2 regions of the Paenibacillus sp. FSL H7-0943 genome follow, and region 1 is predicted to be linked to the other one. Evidence: a T-box and tRNA genes for the amino acid it is inferred to sense, from the RefSeq annotation. Region 1 holds a T-box; the other holds one or more tRNA genes.
What was found. A T-box is a leader RNA that pairs with one kind of tRNA and senses whether it is charged. The one in region 1 lies ahead of metG (methionine--tRNA ligase), so its partner is inferred to be a tRNA-Met.
Positions count from the first base shown of each region.

Region 2: it encodes a tRNA-Met, which carries the amino acid that the T-box ahead of metG (methionine--tRNA ligase) is inferred to sense. The anticodon was not compared.

Region 1 is NZ_CP150148.1:4,141,579-4,146,719, reverse strand. It holds gene NSQ55_RS18050 (VOC family protein) at 1-237, opposite strand, end outside; gene htpG (molecular chaperone HtpG) at 518-2,398, shown strand; gene NSQ55_RS18040 (DUF4362 domain-containing protein) at 2,460-2,924, opposite strand; T-box leader at 3,050-3,311, shown strand; gene metG (methionine--tRNA ligase) at 3,355-5,001, shown strand; gene NSQ55_RS18030 (LysR family transcriptional regulator) at 5,011-5,141, opposite strand, start outside.
Region 2 is NZ_CP150148.1:5,989,297-5,994,437, reverse strand. It holds rRNA gene NSQ55_RS26165 (23S ribosomal RNA) at 1-2,575, shown strand, start outside; tRNA gene NSQ55_RS26160 (tRNA-Asn) at 2,637-2,712, shown strand; tRNA gene NSQ55_RS26155 (tRNA-Ser) at 2,716-2,808, shown strand; tRNA gene NSQ55_RS26150 (tRNA-Glu) at 2,827-2,901, shown strand; tRNA gene NSQ55_RS26145 (tRNA-Val) at 2,957-3,032, shown strand; tRNA gene NSQ55_RS26140 (tRNA-Met) at 3,050-3,126, shown strand; tRNA gene NSQ55_RS26135 (tRNA-Asp) at 3,152-3,229, shown strand; tRNA gene NSQ55_RS26130 (tRNA-Phe) at 3,240-3,315, shown strand; tRNA gene NSQ55_RS26125 (tRNA-Thr) at 3,344-3,419, shown strand; tRNA gene NSQ55_RS26120 (tRNA-Tyr) at 3,425-3,510, shown strand; tRNA gene NSQ55_RS26115 (tRNA-Trp) at 3,517-3,590, shown strand; tRNA gene NSQ55_RS26110 (tRNA-His) at 3,614-3,689, shown strand; tRNA gene NSQ55_RS26105 (tRNA-His) at 3,733-3,808, shown strand; tRNA gene NSQ55_RS26100 (tRNA-Gln) at 3,828-3,902, shown strand; tRNA gene NSQ55_RS26095 (tRNA-Gly) at 3,909-3,983, shown strand; tRNA gene NSQ55_RS26090 (tRNA-Cys) at 3,993-4,066, shown strand; tRNA gene NSQ55_RS26085 (tRNA-Leu) at 4,081-4,159, shown strand; gene NSQ55_RS26080 (AraC family transcriptional regulator) at 4,296-5,051, opposite strand.

The DNA.
Region 1 (5,141 bases):
CTCTAAACCTCCCCACATGGGCATGGTGTCCAGAATGATCCCAGTGCTTCCTTGCATAGTTAACGGACATAAATGACCGTTTATAATCGAATGATCTGCTTCTTGGAGTCCTAGGACTTGGCAATACCAGTTACGGGCTTTTTCAATATCGTGTACGGGGATAAATACACTGCCAATCAAATTCTTAATGGGACTTGTTGCTGAAGAATTTACAATGGACTGTGCTTGTTCATGCATTTGAATCCCTCCAGAGAAGATGCTAGACCTTTATTTGTAATTTATGTATCTAATCTATTTAAAACATAGAATCATCCTATGTGCAAGTTGAATGTTATTTATCGATCAAATCCTAAATTTGTATGCAAAATACAGCTTTATTTAATGAAAGTCGCTGTAAATATTGACATTGAAAATGAGTTTATGTTATATAAAAAGAAGAATTAGCACTCATCTAAGAAGAGTGCTAATCACGATGTGCTGGATAAGAAGGTTATTTTGAAAGGAGATTTATTTATTCATGGCCAAAAAAGAGTTTAAAGCCGAATCGAAAAGATTGCTGGAAATGATGATTAACTCCATTTATACACAACGGGAAATATTCCTGCGTGAGCTGATTTCCAATGCAAGTGATGCGATTGATAAGATCTATTACAAAGCATTAGCTGATGAAGGCCTGGTCTTCAATAAAGAGGATTATTATATTAAAGTGACCGCCGATAAGGCGAACAGAACCTTGACGATTTCCGATACAGGTATCGGGATGACACAAGAGGAGCTGGAGAATAACTTAGGTACAATCGCGAAGAGTGGATCTCTTGCTTTTAAGAAAGAGAACGAAGCTAAAGATGGCCACAACATCATCGGGCAGTTCGGGGTGGGCTTCTACGCTGCGTTTATGGTGGCTGATGACGTTATAGTGATCAGTAAGGCATTAGGCAGTGACGAGGCCTTTAAATGGGAGTCTAAGGGCGCTGACGGCTATACCATCGAGACTGTCGAGAAGGATTCTGTCGGCACTGATGTGATTTTGAAGATTAAAGAGAATACGGAAGAAGATCAATATGATGAATATTTGGAAGAATATCGCCTGAAATCTATCATTAAAAAATACTCCGACTTCATCCGTTTCCCAATTAAAATGGACGTGAAGGAGCAAAAGCCAAAAGAAGGCACGGAGAACGAGTTCGAAGAAGTTATTCAAGAACAAACCGTAAACAGCATGGTGCCTATCTGGCGCAAGAACAAAAGCGAGCTGACTACAGAAGATTATGATAACTTCTATGCAGAGAAACGTTACGGCTTCGATAAGCCGCTTAAACATATTCATATCAGTGCTGATGGTGCTGTAGTGTACAATGCAATCCTGTTCATCCCAGAAAATACGCCGTTTGACTATTACACAAAGGAATATGAAAAAGGTCTTGAGCTCTATTCCAACGGTGTGCTGATCATGAACAAATGTGCGGATCTGCTGCCTGATTACTTCAGCTTTGTAAAAGGTATGGTGGACTCAGAGGATCTGTCCTTGAACATTTCCAGAGAGATGCTCCAGCATGACCGTCAGCTGACTCTGATCGCTAAGAACATTAAGAACAAGGTGAAAAGCCAACTGCAAAGCCTGCTGAAGGATGAAAGAGAGAAATATGAGCAGTTCTATAATGCTTTTGGTAGACAGCTTAAGTTTGGTGTCTATAACGATTATGGGATGCACAAAGACACCCTTCAAGATTTGTTGATGTTCTATTCCTCTAAGGGGAAGAAGCTGGTTACGCTGGACGAATACGTTTCAAGAATGCCAGAAGATCAGAAGTATATCTACTATGCTTCCGGAGAGTCGATCGACAGAATCGAGAAGCTCCCGCAAACCGAGCTTGTATCGGATAAAGGGTATGAAATTCTCTACTTCACTGATGATATTGATGAATTTGCGATCAAGATGATTCAGTCTTATAAGGAAAAAGAATTTAAATCCGTATCCAGCGGAGATCTGGGGATCGAAGCCGACGAAGCGGACAAGCCAACGGAAGCGGAAGAGAACGAAAACAAGGAGCTTTTTGAAGCGATGAAGGACATCCTGTCCGGCAAAGTGAAAAATGTTAAAGCTTCCAAACGTTTAAAGACTCATCCGGTATGTCTCTCTGCCGAAGGTGAACTGACAATCGAGATGGAGAAAATCCTGAAATCGATGCCGAATGGCCAAGAGGTGCAAGCGGATAAGGTACTCGAAATCAACATCCATCACGAAGTGTTCCAGTCCTTGAAGGCGGCAGCAGAGAACGACAAAGAAAAGCTCGGTTTATATACGAACCTGCTGTACAACCAAGCCCTGTTGATCGAAGGTCTACAGGTTAGTGATCCTGTTCAATTCACCAATGATATTTGCAAAATCATGAAATAATATGAAGTACAGAGACCATCCAATTGTATTATGATTGGGTGGTCTTTTTTATTTCAGCATTTCATTTTGTTGTGCGAAAAAGGTAGTAATCAATACCAGAGTCATTATTTGTGCAACCGCTGATCGAATAGATAATTTCATCTTGTGTGCTTTTTTTACTTGTGACTTCGGAGCAGGTATCGGTTCTGATTCCTGTGTTGCTTCCACCGAATGCATCATTAGAGGTATCGTAGCTATAATTAATCACGTTACCGTCAAACTTCAAATCCTTAAATATGGGATCGCCTTCATCTGTGTAACTTGTAACGCGTATATTGTCTGCTTTTTTGCTGGAGAGATTAGTTATAAATTTCTCGAATTTATCTAGGTTGTACACTTTTTCAAAAGAAACAATATCCCCTCTACTGATGGCTTCTTTGGAAGTATAGGGTTCACTTTTGGGAACAGAATTAACTTTATGATCGGAACAACCCCATACTCCTTCTAGTAAAAGAACAGAGAGTATAAGTGAATTTACTTTTTTCACTGAGGGACCTCCTTGTAACGTATTTATATAAAAGACGGAGATTAACTGGAAAAGTTACAGTGAGCTTGATGTTTAACATTGACAATAAACAACAAATTGAGTATTATTTTCTCTAACTTGAATATGTAAAAGCAAAGAAGAGAAAGAGTACCACGGCAATTCTTTCAACAGAGAGCTCCGGTCGCTGAAAAGGAGTAAAGAAAACCCTTGGGAATATGGTCTCAGAGCTGCGCATCGAAACCTTATGGGTTGTAGGCTGCGCCGGAACCTGCATCCGTTACAGTGCTAGGGTATAAACGTTAATTAACGTCGTACCTGAAGAGGTAAATGTCATGAGGCATTTATAAAATTAGGTGGTAACACGTGAGTAGAACTCTCGTCCTTTGTGGATGGGAGTTTTTTTGTTGTCTAAAAAAGGAGGAGAAGGTTAATGAGTAATGTGTTTATAGGTGGCGCTTGGCCGTATGCGAATGGATCTTTACATCTGGGGAGATTATCAAGTGTGTTGCCTGGGGATGTGCTGGCACGATATTTTCGCTCCAAAGGGGATAACGTATTATATGTATCAGGCAGTGATTGCCATGGCACACCCGTAGCAGTTCAGGCTGCGAATGAAGGGATTACGCCGGGAGCTTTTGCAAGCAGATATCATGAAGAGTTTCTGAAGTGTTTTGAACAGCTGGGATTTAGTTATGATCTATATACTCGAACGGATCAACAGCAGCATCATAAGGTTGTGCAAGCGTTGTTTACAAAGCTGCTAGAGAATGGTCATTTATATAAAAAAACCATTGCGCAATGTTACTGCGAGGTGGATCAGCGCTTTTTGCCAGACAGATATGTGGAAGGGACTTGTCCGGTATGTGGTGAGCGGGCGCGAGGGGATCAATGTGATTATTGTTCTACGATTCTAGATCCTGCCGATTTGTTAGACAGAGTCTGCAAATTATGTGGGAATACACCAACAGAAAGGCCGACAGAACATTATTATCTTAGCTTATCTAATTTTCAGTCTGAATTAACGGAATATGTAGAGGAAGCACAATTTTGGAGAGAAAACGCTATAAAACTGACTAAACGTTATTTAAAAGAAGAGCTGCAGGACCGCGCGGTAACAAGAGACTTGTCTTGGGGTGTAGATGTTCCTGTGGCTGGATTTGAAGATAAAAAAATTTATGTTTGGATTGAGGCGGTAAGTGGTTATTTATCAGCCAGTAAGCAGTGGGCTGCACAGTCCGGAGGAAACTGGGAGGATTTTTGGTTAGAGGAAAAAGGGGCGATTACCGCTTATTATGTGCATGGTAAAGACAATATTCCATTTCACACTTTAATATGGCCGGCTGTGTTATTAGGAGCAGGAGGTCTGCATTTACCGGACAGGATTATATCTAGCGAATATTTAACCCTTGAAGGGCAGAAATTCTCCACTAGCCGAAATTGGGCGGTCTGGGTACCTGATATTTTAGAGCGGTATCAGCCAGATTCTATTCGTTATTTCTTAATTGCCAATGGACCTGAGAAGCGGGACACGGATTTTTCCTGGAGAGAGTTTATTTATAGCCATAATGGAGAGCTGCTTGGAGCATTTGGTAACTTAGTGAACCGTTCATTGGCTTTTGTAGATAAGTTTTATGAAGGGAAAGTGCCAAATGGGCAATTAGATAAGGGGTGGAAGGACAATATCGACCTCTTGTATCTGGAATCAGGACGGCTTATTGAGGCTGGGAATCTAAAAGATGCGCTGGAGTTTATTTTTTCTTATGTGCGCAAGGCAAACCAGTATTTCGATCTGCAAAAACCATGGATACAGATAAAAGAGGATCAGGTTTCTTGTGATTCTGCAATATACACATGTGTGCAGATTATTGCGAACTTAGCGAATTTGTTGCATCCGTTTCTACCGTTCTCTTGTGACAAGATCAGGGGGTTCCTGTCGTTAGAACTACCGAATTGGCAGCCTTGCTCGGTGCCCCCTTACCAACAGGTTACTGATTTACAATTATTGTTTGAACGAATTGATATTAGCCGTATTAAAGAAGAAGAGGATAGGCTAGATCAACAGCAAGTGAATAAATAGAGCTGGTATTTATCCATTCCTGAAGCTTTCAATAAACTTGGAAGCCAATGATGATAAGTATTTATCCTTAATCCAGACGGCGGCGACCCGCGTGCGTAGTGATTCACTACTGATTTCTTTATAGATCAAATTACGGTTAC
Region 2 (5,141 bases), 1.8 Mb from region 1:
GGAAAGGCCCGCGATAGAGGTAAAAGCCCTGTAGCCTAAACTGTGTTCTCTCCGAGACGGATCCCGAGTAGTGCGGGGCACGTGAAACCCCGTATGAATCCAGCAGGACCATCTGCTAAGGCTAAATACTACCTGGCGACCGATAGTGAAACAGTACCGTGAGGGAAAGGTGAAAAGCACCCCGGAAGGGGAGTGAAATAGAACCTGAAACCGTGTGCTTACAAAAAGTCAGAGCCCTATTAATGGGTGATGGCGTGCCTTTTGTAGAATGAACCGGCGAGTTACGTTTAACATGCAAGGTTAAGCCGAGAAGGTGGAGCCGCAGCGAAAGCGAGTCTGAATAGGGCGAATTAGTATGTGGACGTAGACCCGAAACCGTGTGATCTACCCCTGTCCAGGGTGAAGGTGCGGTAACACGCACTGGAGGCCCGAACCCACGTACGTTGAAAAGTGCGGGGATGAGGTGGGGGTAGCGGAGAAATTCCAATCGAACTCGGAGATAGCTGGTTCTCCCCGAAATAGCTTTAGGGCTAGCCTCGGTATAAGAGTAGTGGAGGTAGAGCACTGATTGGGTGCGGGGTCCGCAAGGATTACCAAGCTCAGTCAAACTCCGAATGCCATATACTTATTGCCGGGAGTCAGACAGTGAGTGCTAAGATCCATTGTCAAAAGGGAAACAGCCCAGACCATCAGCTAAGGTCCCCAAGTGTGTGTTAAGTGGGAAAGGATGTGGAGTTGCACAGACAACCAGGATGTTGGCTTAGAAGCAGCCACCATTGAAAGAGTGCGTAATAGCTCACTGGTCGAGTGACTCTGCGCCGAAAATGTAACGGGGCTAAACACACCACCGAAGCTATGGCTAGATACTATGTATCTGGGGTAGGGGAGCGTTGTGTAGGGGTTGAAGGTGTACTGAAAAGAGCGCTGGACACTACACAAGTGAGAATGCCGGTATGAGTAACGAAAAGATCAGTGAGAATCTGATCCGCCGAAAGCCCAAGGTTTCCTGAGGAAGGCTCGTCCGCTCAGGGTAAGTCGGGACCTAAGGCGAGGCCGAAAGGCGTAGTCGAAGGACAACAGTTTGAAATTACTGTACCACCGTAATCCGCTATGAGCGATGGGGTGACGCAGGAGGGTAGTGACGCGGACTGATGGATGTCCGTCTAAGCAGTGAGGCTGATGTGTAGGCAAATCCGCACATCGTTAAGGCTGGGCTGTGATGGGGAGCGAAAATTGTAGTAGCGAAGGTCATGATCTCACACTGCCAAGAAAAGCCTCTAGCCAGGAGAAGGTGCCCGTACCGCAAACCGACACAGGTAGGCGAGAAGAGAATTCTAAGGCGCGCGGAAGAACTCTCGTTAAGGAACTCGGCAAAATGACCCCGTAACTTCGGGAGAAGGGGTGCCCCGGTAGTGTGAATAGCACGAGGGGGCCGCAGTGAAAAGGCCCAAGCGACTGTTTAGCAAAAACACAGGTCTGTGCGAAGCCGCAAGGCGAAGTATACGGGCTGACGCCTGCCCGGTGCTGGAAGGTTAAGGGGAGTGGTTAGGGGTAACCCGAAGCTATGAACCGAAGCCCCAGTAAACGGCGGCCGTAACTATAACGGTCCTAAGGTAGCGAAATTCCTTGTCAGGTAAATTCTGACCCGCACGAATGGCGTAACGACTTGGGCGCTGTCTCAACGAGAGATCCGGTGAAATTTTAATACCTGTGAAGATGCAGGTTACCCGCGACAAGACGGAAAGACCCCATGGAGCTTTACTGCAGCTTGATATTGAATTTGGGTACGATCTGTACAGGATAGGTGGGAGCCGTAGAAATCGGAGCGCAAGCTTCGGTGGAGGCGCCGTTGGGATACCACCCTGATCGTATCTAGGTTCTAACCTAGTACCCTTACCGGGTACGGGGACCGTGTCAGGCGGGCAGTTTGACTGGGGCGGTCGCCTCCTAAAGAGTAACGGAGGCGTTCCAAGGTTCCCTCAGAATGGTTGGAAATCATTCGCAGAGTGCAAAGGCATAAGGGAGCTTGACTGCGAGACCTACAAGTCGAGCAGGGACGAAAGTCGGACTTAGTGATCCGGTGGTACCGCATGGAAGGGCCATCGCTCAACGGATAAAAGCTACCCTGGGGATAACAGGCTTATCTCCCCCAAGAGTCCACATCGACGGGGAGGTTTGGCACCTCGATGTCGGCTCATCGCATCCTGGGGCTGAAGTAGGTCCCAAGGGTTGGGCTGTTCGCCCATTAAAGCGGTACGCGAGCTGGGTTCAGAACGTCGTGAGACAGTTCGGTCCCTATCTGTCGTGGGCGCAGGAAATTTGAGAGGAGCTGTCCTTAGTACGAGAGGACCGGGATGGACGTACCGCTGGTGCACCAGTTGTTCCGCCAGGAGCATGGCTGGGTAGCTACGTACGGACGGGATAAGCGCTGAAAGCATCTAAGCGTGAAGCCCCCCTCAAGATGAGATTTCCCAATTAGTAAGACCCCTTGAAGACGACGAGGTAGATAGGTTGGAGGTGGAAGTGCAGCAATGCATGGAGCTGACCAATACTAATCGGTCGAGGGCTTATCCTATACGTAGGATGCAGATTCGTTTCGGATTCAGTTTTCAGGCGATTAAGCCTGGTATGAATATTCCCTGATAGCTCAGTTGGTAGAGCACTCGACTGTTAATCGAGTTGTCACAGGTTCGAGTCCTGTTCGGGGAGCCATATGGAGAGGTGTCCGAGTTTGGCCGAAGGAGCACGATTGGAAATCGTGTAGGCGCCACAAGCGTCTCGAGGGTTCGAATCCCTCTCTCTCCGCCACAAATTTTTAATTAGTATGGCCCGTTGGTCAAGGGGTTAAGACACCTCCCTTTCACGGAGGTAACATGGGTTCGAATCCCATACGGGTCACCAAATTTTCACTTGATTTATCCTAGTGGACTTTGGTACAATAACAATTGTTGTTTATGGAGGCTTAGCTCAGCTGGGAGAGCATCTGCCTTACAAGCAGAGGGTCGGGGGTTCGATCCCCTCAGCCTCCACCATAACACTTTCTTACTGACGCGGGGTGGAGCAGCCCGGTAGCTCGTCGGGCTCATAACCCGAAGGCCGCAGGTTCAAATCCTGCCCCCGCAACCAATTAACTTAAGCAATTATATCTTTTGGAACCGTGGTGTAGTTGGCCTAACATGCCTGCCTGTCACGCAGGAGATCGCGGGTTCGAATCCCGTCGGTTCCGCCATTTTCATCATGGCTCGGTAGCTCAGTCGGTAGAGCAGAGGACTGAAAATCCTCGTGTCGGCGGTTCGATTCCGTCCCGAGCCACCATTTATCATCACAAAAGAATGAGTGCCATGCCGGTGTAGCTCAATTGGTAGAGCAACTGACTTGTAATCAGTAGGTTGGGGGTTCAAGTCCTCTCGCCGGCACCATCCTTGGAGGATTAGCGAAGTGGCCAAACGCATCAGACTGTAAATCTGCTCACGTGAGTGTTCGGTGGTTCGAATCCATCATCCTCCACCAGTTTTTAGGGGCATAGTTTAAAGGTAGAACAACGGTCTCCAAAACCGTTGGTGTGGGTTCAATTCCTGCTGCCCCTGCCAAGTTCTTTCTAAAGTTTAATATGGCGGCCGTGGCGAAGGGGTTAACGCACCGGATTGTGGTTCCGGCATTCGTGGGTTCGAGACCCATCGGCCGCCCCATTTACTTTAAAATGAATAATGGCAACAATATCAACTTAATATGGCGACTGTGGCGAAGGGGTTAACGCACCGGATTGTGGTTCCGGCATTCGTGGGTTCGAGACCCATCAGTCGCCCCATTTTACTTTAAAATGTTATTGGGGATTAGCCAAGCGGTAAGGCAACGGACTTTGACTCCGTCACTCATAGGTTCGAATCCTATATCCCCAGCCATTTTATGCGGACGTGGCTCAGCGGTAGAGCATCGCCTTGCCAAGGCGAGGGTCGCGGGTTCGATTCCCGTCGTCCGCTCCAAGTTTTCATGGCGCCATAGCCAAGTGGTAAGGCAAAGCTCTGCAAAAGCTTTATCCCCAGTTCAAATCTGGGTGGCGCCTCCATTTAGTTCATATGTGCCGGCGTGGCGGAATGGCAGACGCGCTCGACTCAAAATCGAGTGGGAAACCGTGGAGGTTCGAGTCCTCTCGCCGGTATCTTAAAAAGGTTTGTAAGAATGCTTTCATAAGCAATCTTACAAACCTTTTTTCTTTATGTCCTTGGGTTTACAGCAGTAAGCCGTTGAATAGAGAGTTTCTCTATTTCAACGGCTTTTTTTAATCTGATTAGTGATTAACCTGATTGATTATTAATGCGGAATGCTCGCGGGGTAAGACCTATTTCTCGTTTGAACATATTGCAGAATTGGGCATCGTTCACAAAACCTGCAGCAGCAGATACTTCAGAGATTTGCATCTGAGTATGACGTAATAAAGATTTTGCATAATCCAGGCGTTTTAACAGCAAATACCGCAGGGGTGAAGACCCGAAACGTTCTTTAAATAGATGGCGAAAACGATCGTAACTATATCCGGACATTTCTGATAGTGTTTCGACGGACAATTTATGGCGATAATGCTCATTCATATAATTAAGGACATATTGTACTCGATCTTCTGTTGGGGATTGATATCCAGAGGCACTAAGAAGCCTCATAAGATGGACGGTAATCTCGCTCATTTGTAGGTTTAGAAGCTCAGAGAATCCGTCTTGCTTGCGTGTAAACTCTGCTTTCATTCGCAGCAGGATTTGAAGAACGGTCTGATCTTTATCATCTTCATATACGCCGAGCAGATTACTCATATTAGGGTGTTCCGAGTGGAAGCCTACAAATAATACATTTGCATCCTCACGGTGGTGCTCGTCATGTTTATGATTGGGTGGCACAAGCGCGAAAGAAGAGGAGCGAAAATGGTAACTTCGTGGGCCAACATTGGTTGTCCCTACCCCCTGTAAATAATAGACTAGTTCGTAGCATTCATGCTGGTGTGGAGGGATATAAGTATTTAGCTCATGTGTGGCACTTACAATATATAGAACACGATCCATGATGATCCTCCAATACTTATGTTTTAGCCGAATCGTACAAAACTATGACCGAAATCATATAATTATTTTTAATAATATTTGTTATGATCG